Tunicatimonas pelagia: one gene and its partner. The protein of the gene in region 2 interacts with the protein of the main gene of each other region in a pairwise test. Links are inferred from orthologs where the notes say so. Each region holds a gene or a part of one and is shown on either strand. Other genes may lie near its edges.

Evidence for each region.
Region 1: the proteins of P0M28_RS20500 (region 2) and def interact in binary tests that used the Escherichia coli proteins (3 or more experiments, as listed by UniProt). The link is inferred for Tunicatimonas pelagia from one-to-one orthologs.

Annotation. Positions count from the first base shown.
Region 1 is NZ_CP120683.1:3,175,098-3,181,866, reverse strand. What follows is about bases 3,645-6,607. They hold def (peptide deformylase), read right to left. Parts: upstream 5,430-6,607; coding sequence 4,860-5,429; downstream 3,645-4,859. Other genes in these bases: P0M28_RS13600 (hemerythrin domain-containing protein), read right to left, coding at 5,839-6,585; ruvX (Holliday junction resolvase RuvX), read right to left, coding at 5,426-5,833; P0M28_RS13615 (amidohydrolase), read right to left, coding at 4,067-4,867; P0M28_RS13620 (T9SS type A sorting domain-containing protein), read left to right, coding at 3,645-4,052. Outside these bases: P0M28_RS13630 (S41 family peptidase), read left to right, coding at 1-920; P0M28_RS13625 (sulfite exporter TauE/SafE family protein), read left to right, coding at 925-1,755; more of P0M28_RS13620, read left to right, coding at 1,752-3,644. UniProt on the Escherichia coli protein: Removes the formyl group from the N-terminal Met of newly synthesized proteins. Requires at least a dipeptide for an efficient rate of reaction. N-terminal L-methionine is a prerequisite for activity but the enzyme has broad specificity at other positions.
Region 2 is NZ_CP120683.1:4,780,683-4,790,743, forward strand. The notes cover bases 3,242-6,105. They hold P0M28_RS20500 (aspartate-semialdehyde dehydrogenase), read right to left. Parts: upstream 5,246-6,105; coding sequence 4,238-5,245; downstream 3,242-4,237. Other genes in these bases: P0M28_RS20495 (THUMP-like domain-containing protein), read right to left, coding at 3,242-4,241. In the rest of the region: P0M28_RS20480 (FtsK/SpoIIIE family DNA translocase), read left to right, coding at 1-1,784; outer membrane lipoprotein periplasmic chaperone LolA1, read left to right, coding at 1,812-2,465; P0M28_RS20490 (VOC family protein), read right to left, coding at 2,515-2,964; more of P0M28_RS20495, read right to left, coding at 3,042-3,241; P0M28_RS20505 (endonuclease III domain-containing protein), read left to right, coding at 6,512-7,216; P0M28_RS20510 (tetratricopeptide repeat protein), read left to right, coding at 7,256-7,903; P0M28_RS20515 (BamA/TamA family outer membrane protein), read right to left, coding at 7,900-9,057; P0M28_RS20520 (NAD(P)-dependent alcohol dehydrogenase), read left to right, coding at 9,217-10,061.

The DNA of each region.
Region 1 (6,769 bases), 1.6 Mb from region 2 along the record:
CTAACGTATTCGTGCCTAAAGGCTCCGAGATTGTAAGTACCAAAGGCAAAGTGAAAGATTGGAACAAAGTATACCGCGCTCCGCACAGCCCGGTAGATACCGAAATTCCGCTTGCGGTACTCACCAGTGGGCGCAGTGCTTCGGCGGCTGAAATTGTGTCGGGTGTGGTGCAAGATTACGATCGAGGAGTGCTAGTAGGAGAGAAAACATTCGGTAAGGGACTGGTACAGGCAACTCGCCCTCTTACCTACAACTCTCAACTGAAAGTAACTACTGCTAAGTACTACACTCCCAGCGGGCGCTGTATTCAGGCAATTGACTACAGTCACCGAGGAGAAGACGGTAGCGTAGGCCGGGTGCCCGATTCGCTCCGCACCGCTTTCGAGACGCAGAACGGACGTATTGTTTACGATGGCGGCGGGGTCAACCCTGATATAAAAGCCAAAGCCGGGCGGTTAGCACCCATCACGGTAAGTTTATTTACTAAAAATCTAACGTTTGATTACGCCACCAAATACTTTTACGAGCATAAGGAAGCTCCAAATGCTAAAGAATTTGAAATGAGTGATGCTGAATACAATGAGTTCATTGCTTGGTTATCGGATAAAGATTACGATTATGTAACCGAAGTGGAGCAGACCATTGACGATTTAACTGAGATTGCTAAAGATGAACAGTACTACCAAGATATTAAAGAGCAGATTGCTCAACTTCGGAAGCAGGTACAGCACAATAAAGAACAGGACTTGCAGAAGTTCAAGAGCGAAATTAAAGAGGTGTTAGAAGAGGAAATTGCCGCACACTATCATCTATCAGAAGGAAAAATAGAAGCTTCGTTTGATGATGATGATGTGTTGCAGGCTGCCATTGACGTGTTAAACGACAAAGACCGTTATGCGGAAATACTTCGGGGACAATAAGTAGTTGCTCACTAACACACTATATTTCTGGATAGCTTTAGCCGGCTTGGGAGGTGGATTCCTGGCCGGCTTTTTAGGTATTGGTGGAGGCGTTATCTACATTCTTATTCTCCCCATTGCCCTAGAGTACGTAGGAATTCCCACAACCGAAATGGCGCAATACGTAATTGCTAACTCTATTTTTGGAACGGCGGCAGCGGCTCTTTTCGGCAGTATCACGCTAATTAGCAATAAAGATTTTTACTGGAAAGAAGTGGCATTAGTGGGGCTATTTGCCATTGCGGCATCCTACCTGCTCCTATTTACCTTCGTGAATACTCCACTTTATTCTAAGCAATTTTTCAACGGGGCGGTTATCATTTTTCTGAGCCTCATCGTCTTGATTACGTACTTACAAAACCGCACTACCCTTATGTTTAATCGGCCGGTAAGGAATGAGCGAGCGTGGTACATATTTACGGGAAGTGTAGCGGGTGCTTTCTCGGCTTTGTCCGGATTGGGGGGAGGAACTATCACTGTTCCGTTGCTCCATTCGGGTTTACGCATGGATATTAAGCGGGCCAAGTCTATTTCTTTAGGAGTGATTTTTATTGCTTCGCTGGCAATTACGGTATTCAATGTGATCGACCAGCCCGCTCATCCGGTAGACTTGGGTCGTATTGGGTACATTATTTTCCCGGTTTCAATTCCATTGTCGCTAGGAGTGTTGGTAGGTAGTCCGCTCGGAGTATGGGTGGCTAATAAAATATCTTCTCGCACCATCAGTTATATCTTTGTAGGATTTCTTATACTAGTAATTCTACGCAAGACAATAGAACTGATAAGCGCTGCATGACTCAACTTCTCTATCCTGATAAATCTATTTTATTAACTGTAGTTTTACTGCTCGGCATTTCGGTAGCAAGCTGGAGTCAAGAGATAGCTGAGTGGGATTTTACTACCCCAGTTTCAAGGGGAAAAGATGAGCTTACTATGCCCTGGGTGGGTGGCTTGAACGCCGTGCAGTACAACAATATTCGACTCAATGGTGATAATCAAAATGACTTGCTGCTGTTCGACCGATCCTCCGGTACCCTTCATCCGTTTCTGCGACAAAACGGTCAGTGGGTATACGCCCCCGAATACGTGCCGTTGTTTCCGGCTGGTCTGCAAAGCTGGGTTTTGCTGAAGGACTACGACCAAGATGGCGATCAGGATTTATTTACTGCATCAGGCGGAAGAGGCATTTCTGTTTATCAGAATAATCGAGATGGTGGCGATGGGCTAGGCTGGACGTTGGTGACTGAAACTTTGCGAACGGTGGCATTTGCTTCGGGAGCTACGGTGACGCTTCAAGTCAATTCTACTGATGTTCCGGCAATTGTTGATGTTGATGGCGATGGCGACCTAGATGTTATCAACTACAGTGTGATTGGCAGTGGCACGCTTATTCTGCATCAGAACCAAAGTGTAGAGCAATTCGGCCGAGCTGATTCATTGGTATACCAAACGACCAACATCCGCTGGGGTGATGTAGAGGAATGTAACTGCGGAATATTCGCCTTCAACGGTCAAACTTGCGATGATCTAAACAGTGGTTCCCGGAGTGGAGATTCCCGGAATGTCGATTCCCGGAATGGCGATTCCTGGAATGACGAATCTCGTCAGCTTACTGAAGCGAAGTTAGCGCACGTAGGAGGGAAAGCCCTGTTAGTATTGGATGCCGATGGCGATCAGGACTTAGATGCATTGTCGGGCGATGAAGGCTGCTACGGAATTGCTTTTCTGGAAAATCAATCGGCGAACAATCAACCCTTGTTTGGGCAATTAAATACCAATTATCCTGAAAATACCCAGCCTGCCTCTTCGGTATTCTTTCCGGGAGCCTATCTAGCCGATACTGATGCCGACGGGATAAACGATTTACTACTTTCCCCTAACGCTAGCACCAACGTAGGCAATAGCATCGATTTCGAAAACTCCAGTTGGCAGTACCGCAATGACGGAACAGCGCAAAACCCTAACTGGCAGTGGCAAACCTCCGGCTTTTTGCAGGAGGAGATGATCGACGTAGGCGAAAATGCAGCTCCTGCCCTGGCCGATTACGATGCCGATGGTGATCTGGATTTGTTCATTGGAAACCGAGGAAATTTACAGGAGAATGGATTTTACGCCGGACTGTATCTTTACGAAAATGTGGGAAGTCCAGCTCAGCCTTCATTTCAGTTTGTTACCAGTGATTTTTTGAGCTTAGCCAACTGGCAGCTTCAGGAAGTAAAACCGTACTTCACGGATATTAATCAGGATGGAAGAACGGACTTACTAATTAGTGGGCGCGAATCGGAATCGCGGGAAACCCGCTTGTATGCGTTACTAAATCAGGCTTCCTCAGGCGATGCTTGGGAATTTCAGCCCGAACAGCGCCAATTACTCACGCTGCCGTTTCGGTCGGAGGATAATTTGGCTTTCTACGATGTAGACCAAGACCAGCGCGTGGATGTGTTGGTAGGCAAGCAGAGCGGTAATCTAATTTACTATCGGGACACTGGCACTGACTTTCCTCCGCAGTGGACTCGGGAAAATGATGCATTCGCCGGAATAGACCGAAGTGCGCGAGGCTTGTTTTTAGCTCCCGCCATTATCAATACGGATGGAACGGTGGGGATATTGAGTGCCAATTCTAGTGGGAACCTGCTGCTGCGGCCATTAGAAGAAAACACAGAATCCATTGATACGGTGGTAGTACGAAACGCTATTTTATCCGAAACGGTAGCCGTTCAGCTAGACCGACAGAGCTGGTTGGCTGTCGGGCAGATTCTGGGAGGAAGCACCACGGTAGTTATTGGTCGTCAACGGGGCGGGGTTTCGCTACTAAACCTAAACCGTGAAGGTGCCTCAGGGGAGGAAATTACGCTGCGTATTTTTCCTAACCCGGCTACTGATTCAGACGTAACCACCGTACAGGCTAACCGAGCAGTGAAGCAGGTGCAGGTAATTTCGGTGGCCGGTCAAGTTGTATACGAACGTTCACTGCCTCAGCCGCTTAGCCGACTCAATGTGGATACTCGGGTGCTGCCTCCGGGACTCTACGTTATGCGCGCATTTTTTGAGCAGGGCGGAGTAGCAAGTGCTAAGCTACTGGTAGGAAATTAATCTTCTTTGAGTAGCTAAGAGCCAAGTAAAAATTTATCAGCATCCAAATGTACTGGAAACTTCTGGCGGTAGGCTTCCAAATCTTGGTATGATAGCGGAATAGTAATAATCTGCTCCTGCTCTTCTAAATCAGCTACAATATCACCCTTGAAATCAACAGCTACTGAATTACCTAAGTACGAAACTTGGTTTCCATCTTCACCTACCCGATTGACTCCAGCTACGTAGCAAGCATTCTCGATAGCTCGGGCTTTAAGCAGTGTTTCCCAGGCGGAGCGACGGGCAGCAGGCCAATTGGCTACGTAGATAAGCAGATCGTAGTTGAGGGCACCATCCGCTTGTACAACATTGCGGCTCCAGACCGGAAAGCGAAGGTCGTAACAGATTAATGGGCAAACGCGCCATCCTTTGAGCTCTTCGATTAGAAGAGAGTCTCCAGCGGAAAATACCCGATCTTCACCTGCCATCCGAAACAAGTGCCGTTTGTCGTAATACGAAAAAGTACCATCGGGCCTCACCCACAATAAGCGATTGTAGAAGTTTTGCTGTTCCCGCACAATGTAGCTACCGGTAACTACTGCTTTAGTTTGGGCGGCTTGTTGCTTCATCCACCGAAATGTTTTGCTGTTCATCGGTTCAGCCAAGCTATCGGCTTGCTGCGTAAATCCGGTAGAAAACATCTCAGGAAGAATAATGAGGTCGGTGGGTTGGTCAATCTGCCAGATTTTTTCTTCTAGCATTGCCAAATTCGCCTCCACTTCGTGCCAGTAGAGCGAAGTTTGAATTAGCGAAACGGTGAGCGTATTATCAGGCACGGCGGGTAGCCTTTGCAGGAAGTTTTACCCGATAGTTAGCTTCTACTTGGCCTTTGCTAATGTTGGCCAGTTTACCTTTCATCAGTCTTTTCTTCAGACCTTTTACATGGTCAACAAACAGTACACCTTCAATATGGTCGTATTCGTGCAGCACAATACGCGCGGGCATCCCTTTTAGGGTCTCCGTGTGCTCTTTACCATTTTCATCCTGATACTCAATGGTAATTTTTGGTGGCCGTTGTACCTCAGCCCGAATTCCGGGTATACTCAAGCAACCTTCTTCAAAAGCCCAGTTATCACCCTCCGTTTCCACAATCTCGGGGTTAACGAACACTCGGCGAATACCTTCGTTGCCTTCGTCTTCATCCAGTGGAGTGCTGTCAATAACAAATATCCGAAGGCTTTTGCCAATTTGGGGAGCGGCCAACCCTACGCCACTGGCCTGATACATGGTCTCAAACATATCTTCGCTAAGTTGCTTCACGTCAATTTGCTCGAAGTCAACGGTTTCGGCCGGTTTCTTCAGTACGGGGTCGCCGTACAGTACTACAGGATAAATCATGCTTTCTCTAAATACGATTGCAAAATAATAGTGGCACTCACTTTGTCAATATTTCCTTTTTGCCGCCGATATTTTTTGGTGGTGCCAGCGGCAATCATAGCATCTAAAGCCATTTTGGAGGTAAAGCGTTCATCTTCCCAATAGATCGGCTGAGAAAACTGCTTTTGTAGTTGCTTTACAAAATTTTGAGTAGGCTTGGTAGCGTGAGTATCGGAGTTATCTAATTGTTTGGGTAAGCCTACCACAAAGGCATCTACTTCTTCGTTGGTGCAGTACTTTTTAAGAAATGCTATGGTTTGGGAGGTAGGTACAGTTTCTAGTGGAGTGGCGATAATGCGAAGCGGATCGGTTACGGCTAAGCCTACTCGTTTTAAACCGTAGTCAATTCCTACTAAACGGCCCATACCAGTTAGTTGAGGCGAACCTTAGATCGCATAATCTTCTGTACCTGCTTCTCCAGCATTAGGGCTTTTGGAAATAAAATTTCGTTTTCTACACTGGCGTGGATGCAAAGCTCACGTTCAAATTTTTGCAGTTCAGCGTATACCACTCGCAGGTGTAAACTGTCAATACCTTCCGTAGTATAGCCATTGGTAATTTGCCGGATGCCCTCCATTTCGTCATCATCCATATCGTGGTGGATGGCAAACTCCTGAATGGAGCGTTTCTCCATGTTTAAGTAAAGACCAGAGCTAGGCTTTTCGGTGTAATAAGCTGACTGTAAGTCAAGCACGTAGGAAAAAAAATCATCTTCTTCCTCGTAAATATGATGAATAAGCTCTTCTACAAATAGTGGAAAAACGAACTGTAAATCTTCTACGATAGCCGGATACTGATGAGTAGGCAGATGATGAATTAATTTGCTGAGGTAAGGTAAGCGCGCTTTAATAAACTGAAAGTGAGTATGCTTAAGATAAGCAATAATAACATCAACCGGAAGTGCGGATAGACCTACTACCTGATCTTCCTCTTGTTCGTATATTGCTTCTAAGTCTTGAATTACTTCAAGCACATTGAGCCCCCGTTCCCGACAAACCTGCTCGAGGGTTTTTTCGTCGTAATCATAGAATTTAATACCGAAATAGTAGAGAACAGATGCGTAGGCATAATTCTCGTCAACCAACTCAGCAATACGTTTGTGCGTATGAATATTCATCTGTTCCAATATCGAGAATAATCTACCGTTTTAAATATATAAAATTAGCGTATTGTAACATTATATTCAACTTTGAAGAACGAAAGCCACCTATTTATGTTATTTTAGTACGCAAATCGCTATATTGACCTCCACTATTTTTTCTAATACAACCCAAAATTACTAGTTAACCCTCGAGTTATTA
Region 2 (10,061 bases):
TTTCGCAGTCGCCTTTTGCTGAAGAGGAGGAGGTAGCTTGGGAGCAACCTACGGTCTCGCCTTTTTCAGAAGAGGAAAATCCTACCGAAGATGAAGCTCCCGAGGAACAACTATTCGTTCAGGAGTCAGAACCAAAGTCAAAGAAAGAAAAATCAGCAGCACCCTCATTATCACTAGACATTGAAGACCCTGAATTACCTTCGCGCGATAGTGAGCCTGAATATGCTTTGGAGGTTGAAGAACATACCGAAGAGGCTAAGAAAGTACTAAAATCAGAAAATTATGATCCTACGCTGGATTTACCGCAGTACCGTTATCCCGAGCCAGGGTTGCTGGATAGCAGTCACTCCGGGCGGGTGCAGGTAACGAAGGAAGAACTGGAAGATAACAAAGACCGAATTGTTGAGACGCTGATTAACTTTAAAATCGGTATTCAATCCATTAAAGCGACTATTGGCCCTACCGTTACGCTCTACGAAATTGTGCCCGAAGCCGGAGTAAAAATTTCTAAAATCAAGAATCTGGAAGACGACATTGCGCTGAATTTGGCAGCTTTAGGCATTCGTATCATTGCCCCAATTCCGGGTAAGGGCACCATCGGTATTGAAGTGCCTAACAAGAATCGGGAGACCGTAAGTATGCACTCGGTGGTGACTACTGAGAAATTCATGCACAGCAACAAGGAGCTGCCAATTATTCTGGGGAAAACCGTGGCTAACGAACTATTTGTGGCTGATTTGGCAAAAATGCCACACCTGCTCATTGCCGGAGCTACCGGACAGGGAAAGTCAGTGGGGCTAAACGTACTCATCAGTTCACTGATTTATAAACGGCATCCGTCTCAGCTTAAATTTGTGATGGTTGATCCGAAAAAGGTGGAACTATCGCTATTCAATAAGCTAGAACGGCACTTTCTCGCCAAAATTCCGAATAGCGAAGATGCGATTATCACCGAAACGAAGAATGTGATCTACACGCTCAATTCGCTCTGTATTGAGATGGATAACCGCTATAATCTACTAAAGGATGCTACTTGCCGAAACATTCGGGAGTACAATAAGAAATTTGTTGGCCGAAAGCTGAACCCCGAAGAAGGCCACCGCTTTTTGCCCTACATTGTGCTAATTATTGATGAGTTAGCTGATCTAATGATGACCGCTGGGAAAGAGGTAGAAACTCCTATTGCTCGTCTGGCGCAACTGGCTCGGGCCATTGGTATTCATTTGGTAGTGGCTACTCAGCGCCCTTCGGTAAATGTGATTACGGGTATTATTAAAGCGAACTTTCCGGTGCGTTTGTCGTATCGGGTTACTTCCAAAGTAGATTCGCGCACTATTTTAGATACGGGCGGAGCCGAGCAATTGGTAGGTATGGGCGATATGCTGCTTTCGGTTAATTCGGACATTATCCGCTTGCAGTGCCCGTTTGTAGATACGCCCGAAGTAGATAGTATTTGTGAATTTATTGGTTCGCAGCGAGGTTACGAGTCGGCTTACGTACTGCCTGAGTATTTGGGCGACGAGGGAGATAGCAGTGTGTTGGAGGTAGACTTAAAACAACGAGACGATTTATTCGACGATGCAGCTCGGGTAATTGTGCATCATCAGCAGGGAAGCACCTCACTTATTCAGCGTAAGCTGAAGCTAGGCTACAATCGGGCTGGTCGGCTAATCGACCAACTGGAAGCGGCAGGCATTGTGGGGCCGTTCGAGGGCAGCAAGGCTCGTGAAGTATTGATTAGTGATGAATACAGTTTGGAACAGTTATTGAACAGTTTGGACTGACATTATAACTATCCTAACAGTTTTTGTATGAAGAAATATTTATCAATTGCCGTACTAGCACTAATCATTTTTTCTCAGTCTTCTACGGCATACGCTCAATACGATCCTAAAGCCCGGGAAATACTAGATGCCATGAGTGAGGCTTATCGACAGATTGGCGCATTTGAGTCGGGTTTTTCTTATTCTATGGAAAATACCGATCAGTCAATTAGCGAAGATTTTGAGGGTGAAATTGCCGTGAAGGGCGATAAGTATCGCTTACGAATGGGCGGACAAGAGATTATCAACGACGGAAGCACCGTTTGGACGTACCTGGAAGAAGTAAACGAGGTAAATATTGACGATTACGACCCTGATGAGGGGGATATTTCTCCTACTCAAATTTACAATGCTTACAAGCGTGGCTTTAAGTATAATTACTTGGAGGATGAAACAATAGACGGAAAAACGTATCAGGTAGTTGATTTGGTACCAGAAAATAAGGATAATCAGTTTTTCAAAATTCAGCTTCACATTGCTGAGGATGACCGAACCCTGAAAAAGTGGCGTATTTTTGATAAAAATGGCACTCACTACACCTACGAGATTGATAATTTTAATCCGCAGGCTAGCGTAACCGACGAGCTTTTCAGTTTCGATACCAGCAAATATGATGGGGTTGAAATAGTAGACTTACGATAGATTCAATCTGATAAAATGCTGAAAGCCGATGGGAAACGATCGGCTTTTTTTATGACCAATGCTGAATTTCCAGAATATTCTCTTCCGGGTCAGTCATGTAAACAAATGTCAGCTTTCCTACACCCGCTACGTTAGCTTCGGTAAGCTTGCCTAGTTCTTTCCCGCCCTGCTGTAGAATTTTCTCCCTTACAGAGGATACGTCGTCTACCAGAAAGGCTAAATGGCCCAACCCCTGGCGATTGGGAGCCGAGACTGGTTTTTCTTCCATATGCTCGTACTGATATATTTCCAAAGTAGGTCCGCTATCGCCGTAACCAGGTAGACGAAGATGAACGCCTTCCAGCGAAGCATTCGGCACTCCCGTTCCCTGGGCTAGCCACTGGTCAGATTGTTTCCGAACCGGGGGGACGGGTACGCAACCAAATACTTGCTCGTAAAACTTGGCTAACGCTCGCCAGTCGGCGGCAATAATGTTGGTGTGGGTGTATTTGATTTTCAAAATGTTATTAAACCTTATTCTGATAAACTTCTAAGGTTCGTGTCGTCACGAACCTTAGAAGTTTATTAGAGTATTCTCTATGAGTTACTAGTTTTTTGAGTAATCAAAACAATGCGTTCTTTGGTCATGGTTCGGGTAGCAAAAAGGTACGTATTGCCACCTTCCTTCAACCCAAGCTTCTTCCGCACTGTCGCTACTGAGTCGCTAAAATTACGGGTGGTAATATTGGCTTTTTTGCCTGGAATGTGTGCCTGAACTGCTTTTTTCTGGTAGGGAAGTACGGTTTCTAGCCGAAAAGAACGCCCGGGAAAATCAGGAACCAATTTTTCAGAAGTGTACAGATGTGTATTGGGGTGAAGTTTGGCCACGTTCCACCGTTGGGCTACTGTACGAAAGGCACCCGCCTTTAAAATGGCGGCATTTGGCTCGTAGATAAATTGCTGGGGTTCCGCCAAGGCAGCAGTAGCTTCAGCTTCTTCCTGATGAGTGAAAATTAGCGGGGAAGCACTTGAAGTAAGGTCAATTGCCGTAATCTGGGATGGCTGGTTCACTTCCCTGGAAAGCAGATACAGCACTTCTTTACATTCATTGTTTACCACTACTATGTGCACCTCCTGTACTGAACCCAAATCCTGCGTAGCCTGATTAATATCCAGCATGGGTGAGGTTTTAATCATCACCTGCTTCGCCTTTTTCAGAAGCTGAGGAAGTAGTTGGATTACGTTGGGTGAACAATCGGATAGCCGAAATACTTTTTGGTTGGTATAATCGCGCCGAGCCGGATCTAAGTAGATTAAATCAACCGGATTCGCTGATGAGAGAAAGGTTTTGGCATCGCCGATATGCGTTTGGATAGTGGAGGTGCCTAACTGGCTAAAATTATGTTGAGCAATAGCCGCCAGATCTGGATTCTGTTCTACGTAGTCTGCTCGCTCAAACGATTGGCTCAGATAGTAGGTGTCAACCCCGGCACCACCCGTTAGGTCAACCGCCGTTTTACCACTAACCAAACTACTCTTGTACTCAGCCGTAGCTTGGGAAGAGCACTGTTCCATTGCCAGCCGAGAAGGAAAAATAATTCCTTGGGTCTGGTACCACTCCGACAGTTTGCTTTTGGCCTTTTGCCGAGCCTGAATCTGTTGAGCAACCAACTGAACTGGAATGTTGGGATGCTTTTTTGCCTGAAGAGCCAGTTGGTACGAATCTTTCCCTTCGTGTTCCTGAATAAATTGTTGAACGATAGGTTGGCGTAAAGCCGTCCAGTCGTCAGTCATCATCCCATCACTGCTGATTTTATCAAATTATTTTCTACCAAATACTCGGCGATTTGCACGGCGTTAGTTGCTGCGCCTTTACGTAGATTATCCGATACCACCCACATATTGAGGGTGTTAGGCTGGGTTTCATCCCGGCGTAATCGCCCGACAAATACTTCATCTTTTTGGTGCGCCCAAATCGGCATGGGGTAGACATTATTCTTTACATCATCCTGCACCACTACTCCGGGAGTATTTGCTAATAGTTCCCGTACTTCGTCTAGGTCGAAATCCTGGGCAAATTCTACATTGACTGCTTCGGAGTGCCCGCCTACCGCTGGAACCCGTACCGCCGTAGCCGTTACCTGAATGCTATCGTCACCAAAGATTTTCTTGGTCTCGTTCACCATTTTCATTTCTTCTTTGGTGTAGCCATTATCAAAGAACACATCGATATGGGGAAGAACGTTCATATCAATAGGATGTGGATAGACTTTATCACCTTCTTGCTCGGATCGCTCATTCATGAGTTGGTCGACGGCTGCTTTTCCGCTACCGGTTACCGATTGGTACGTAGAAACCACCACCCGCTTTACTTGATACTTCTGATGTAATGGAGCTAAAGCCACTACCATTTGAATGGTAGAGCAATTGGGGTTCGCAATAATTTTATCTTCTTCCGTCAGTACGCGGGCGTTAATCTCAGGCACTACCAGTTTATTAGCGGGATTCATGCGCCAGGCCGAAGAATTGTCTACGACAAACGTGCCGACTTCAGCAAATTTAGGTGCATATTCCAGAGAGGTTGAACCTCCCGCTGAGAAGATGGCAACATCAGGCTGAGCCGCAATAGCATCTTCCATGCTGATAATCGGGTAGGCTTTCCCCTTAAATTCTATCGTTTTTCCTACCGACCGAGCCGAGGCCACGGGGAGTAGTTCGTCAAATGGAAAATCGCGTTGGGCTAATACATTCAGCATTTCGGTACCGACCAGTCCGGTGGCACCCACTACGGCTAATTTCATAACAGTTCAATTAAACAGAATCGCAAATATCTATATTTGTAGGCAATATAAAAGTGATACACGAGTAAAATGGTTTGAGAAACGTAAAACGTCACCAAATAACGGTATTAGATACGGTGGTAATAGGTTTGGCGGTAGTGATAGGTGTCGCGTTGCTGCTGTACGCTAATTACTGTAGGTTAGGATTCACGGCCGATTCTCATATCTATATTGACATTAGCGAGCGATTGGCCAGGGAGGGAATAATAGATGGACTGCGAAACATAGATCTGCGGCTAAAGCCACCCTTGTACCCACTGTTATTAGCTATTGTTTACCGTGGAGATTACACGCTTTGGTTAAATATTTCGTGTTACGCTACAACGATAACGATCCACGGATGGTTAGCAACCCAGCTTTTACACCTCAGCGCATTCAGGTATCTGTATTTACTACTACTAGTATCTGGAACTTCTCTACTATTGATTCATAGTTTCGTTTGGAGTGAGCCACCTTTTGTAGCTCTGTTTAGTATAGTATTGGGTGTGTTATTTCACTATTGTAGAGAGCAAAAAGATGCCTACTTAGCCATTATTGGATTTCTATGCATTTTACTGTTTGGTTTGAGGCACGCCAGTGTGTTTATAGTATCGGGGTTGATCGCTTCGTTTCTCATTTTTCCTTCTTCACTTTCTAAGCGAGCAATACTTTGGTTGTCGGCTGGTATTTTTCTTTTTATAGCTTGGGCGGTGCTTAAATTAGAAGAATTTGTTCGCCTTTATCAACTAATAGTAGTGCCTTTGACCGAGGGTGACTTCAGTAGATACTCAAGCAATGTACTGTCCTTTGCAAATGGTTTCAGCGTGTGGTTTTTACCTAATCCTGTTCCGATAGTATATCGAGCTTTGCTCCTACTTCTTTTAATCGGTATGCTAGGATACCTGTATTACAAGACGTATTCAAGTACAGATCATCAGTTTTGGAGGCGTATACTACTGACATTTGGTCTTTACTACGTAGCCATACATACTGTATTTACACTTAACTATTATTCTTCCGATGCCGAACGCTATCTGACTCCTTTTTACCCAATTTTACTGCTTTTTGCGTTATCAACGTTAGAGAAGCAAAGCAAATACCGGAAGTTGATTGTAGTGATTTTATGCTTATTCTGCCTATATCCGATTAGTCGCACGCTTCGCAATGCTCATTTTTGGCACGAGCAACGGTGCAGTGATACCAAAAAAAATATTTCAAACTACCCGTCTACTTCAGAGTTAGGTTATTGTGGAGGCTCAGGAATATATCGTAACGGAGAAAATAAACGTCGCTATTAATCGATTGGAGGCGAGATTTGGACGGCAAAAGCGATTCTCCAGCAAACCACCGATTGACCAACTTATCTCTACAATTTTATCGCAACGAACCAATTATGCCAACGAGCGTAAAGCATTTGAGCAAATGCGAGAACAGTTTGGCTCCTGGGAAAAGATTATGAACGCTCCGGTTGAAGAGCTTACCAAGGCCATTGCCACCTCGAACTATCCTGAAGTAAAAGCTCCTCGGATTAAAGCGACGCTTCAACGGATTTACGAAGAACGAGGTGATTTTGATCTGAGCTTTCTGGCGGGTCTTTCGGTGAAAGAAGCAATGGACTGGCTGATGCAGTTTGAGGGAGTCGGCCACAAAACTACCACGTTTTTATTGCTATTCACCTTCCGAAAACCCGTCCTTCCCGTAGATACCCACGTACATCGGGTCTCACAACGGTTGGGGATTATTAATCAGAAAACTAATCAGGCGAAAGCGCATACGGTGCTACTTGATTTACTACCCGAAGATGCGGACGAACTATTAAATTACCACAAGCTATTTTTCAAGCACGGCCAGCGCGTATGCACCTGGAGCTACCCGCGCTGCCGAGAGTGTATTTTGACTGACATTTGTGATTATTATCAGGTTCATTTTAAATCAACTGTAAAAAGAGTGTAGGCTGAACCACTCGGCTTCCTTCTAGCGTTAATCAACAAGATGAAACCTTGGATAGTCTTTTTGATTAGCACCGTGCTCCTATCCTGTACCAAGAAGACAGAGCAAGAACTGTTCGTCGAGCGGGCGGCGCAGATATATGATCTATACGATGAGGAAGGCAATCTGGTAGACTACGACGAAGCCATGGCACGCTTTCATAACTACGCCCGCTCGTATAATGAACGTGGCGTATCTATGTTTAAGGAGCAACTGTACGGTCAGGCAATAGAAGATTTTACGCAAGCGCTAAAGTATGATAAGAACTACGCTGCCGCTTACTGTAACCGAGGCTACGTATATGCCAAGCGAGAGGAGTATAAGTTGGCATTAGGTGATCTAAATAGAGCTTTAAAGATCAATCCGAAGTACGCTAAAGCCTACCAACACCGGGCGTGGGTAAAGCAGAAGCTAGGCTATCCGTTGGAAGCAGTGAAAGATGCCAGTCGCGCACTCAATATTACCCCGCGCAACGATGAATTGTACTTGCTACGAGCTGCTAATCACTATCAGTTAGAGAATTATCTGGAAGCCTTTACCGATGCACTGATTGCCCGTCGCCTGAAAAATAAAAACGCCCAAAAGCTGATTGATCGCATCTCTGAGGAACATCCTAAAATTCCCCAAGCGATTTTCTCCGCTCATCGCTAAAACGCCTCGCCAATAAAGAAATAAAACCCTGGCCCTTCTTCGGTGAAAGCTACGTCCAATCGAGTGAATATATCTTTGCTGGGAAAGATCAGGAAGCGGACTCCGGCCCCACCAGATACTACCCAATCACCCAGATTAATCTCCTGGGGTGAAGGAGATACCGTTCCGGTGCTGACAAAAGCCGCGGCACCCCACCGTTTGCTGAACGGGAATGGTAAAAAGCGATACTCTACTTGTGTAGCCAGTAGGTTTCGATCCCGATAACGCCCCAAGTAGTATCCTCGCATCATGCTTTCGCCTCCCATTAGCGATAGTTGGTTGAACGGAACCTCTCCCCAGGTACTGTTCGCTACTACTTGAGCTGCTAGCACCTGATTGCGCGTAGTGGGGTAGAAGTAGCGGGCATCAAGAAAAAACTGCGTAAACGGGAAGTCACTACCCCAGGCATCGTCGTAGTGCAGAAAGCCCGTTTCGCCAAAGAAACCCTCGCGCACGTTTAGTACATTATGCCGATTGTCGTAAACTACCCCCAACCCAATCCCAAAGTTGGTTGAGCCATTACTACCTCGGGGGAAATCAATTGGTTCATTGGTAAGCGTGTTGAAATCTACGCTACTTAGTCGTTGATAATCGAACCACGTACCCAAGTACAGATTACCACCAATATTACGCAACACTCGTTCTCGCAGAGCGATACTATTGGCATCTACTCGAGCAATCTCTTCTTCGGGAGTATTGGGGCCAATACCGTAGTACAGCAGTGGAAACCGCTGCAAACGTAACCTCCCTAAAAAGAACCATTTGCTTTCATCGGAATATAGTGCGTGGTCGAGCCACAGGCCGTACTGGCTTTCTAAAGTTAAGAATGTAAAAGCATTAATCTCACTTAGGCGGTTGCTGGTATCCTGCTTGGCGTAGTAGACGTAAAGGGCACTCACCCCAAACTCCCAGCGGGTTTCGGGTGAATATGCCAAGGTAGGGTAGGCGATTAACTTGGGTCGTTCGGAAGAGACTGTATCGTTAAACACGCTATTGAACACACGCTTCGAGAAGTCCCACACCTGAGCCTGCCCAGGAAGAGTAAGTAGCGAAAAAAAGAGGATTAAGCCGTAACGCATCGGAAAAATAGAGAGGGGCTGGAAAATAAAAAACACATACCCGTGTAGTAACGGAATTTTTAGAGAGAGGATGTATACATGTTATTTAGAATAATAGCCGTATCGAATAAATATCGCCAATTGACCCTTCTCTTCTGATTTTAAGTGCGAATTAAAAAGGTGATATTGCTGGGGAAGACTAAATTTACAGTGCTAATGAAAGCCGCAGTGCGTACCCGATATGGCTCCCCTAATATTTTAACCATTCAGGAGGTGGATCAGACCCGACCAAAGAGCTACGAAATTTTAGTAAGAGTACATGCTACCACCGTAAACCGTACCGACTGCGGAATACTTAGCGGATACCCAGTCGCTATAAGACTATTTACCGGACTAACGAAGCCAAAGCTGACCACTACCGGAACTGATTTTGCCGGAGAAGTGCAAGCAGTGGGAAAGAAAGTCAGCCGCTTCAAGATTGGTGATAAAGTTTGGGGCTTCAATGATAACGGACTTCCATCGCACGCCAAATACTTAGCCATTGCGGAAGATCAACCTATCGCAATTATACCAGCGGAAGTTACGTATAAGCAAGCGGCTGCTAGTGCGGAAGGAGCACACTATGCTTACAATTTTATTAACAAAGTTGATCTTCGGGCCGGTAGTAGGGTGATGCTCAACGGGGCTACCGGCGCAATTGGCTCGGCAGCCCTACAATTTCTGAAACACGCCGGGGCTTACGTGACTGCCACCGCTAACACCAAAAACGTAGACCTGATAAAATCGCTGGAAGCTGATCGGGTAATTAACTACGAGCGGGAAGATTTTACTCAAGATGATGAGCGATATGATTTTGTGTTCGATGCAGTAGGTAAAAGCACTTTTGGCCGGTGTAAAAGGCTACTCAAACCGCAGGGCATTTATATTTCATCGGAGTTGGGGCCGAAGGCGCAGAATCCACTATTAGCCTTAATCACTCCGCTGCTAGGTGGCAAACAAGTAAAGTTTCCGGTACCGCTCAATATCCTCCGAAGTCTCAACTTCACTAATGAATTGCTGGA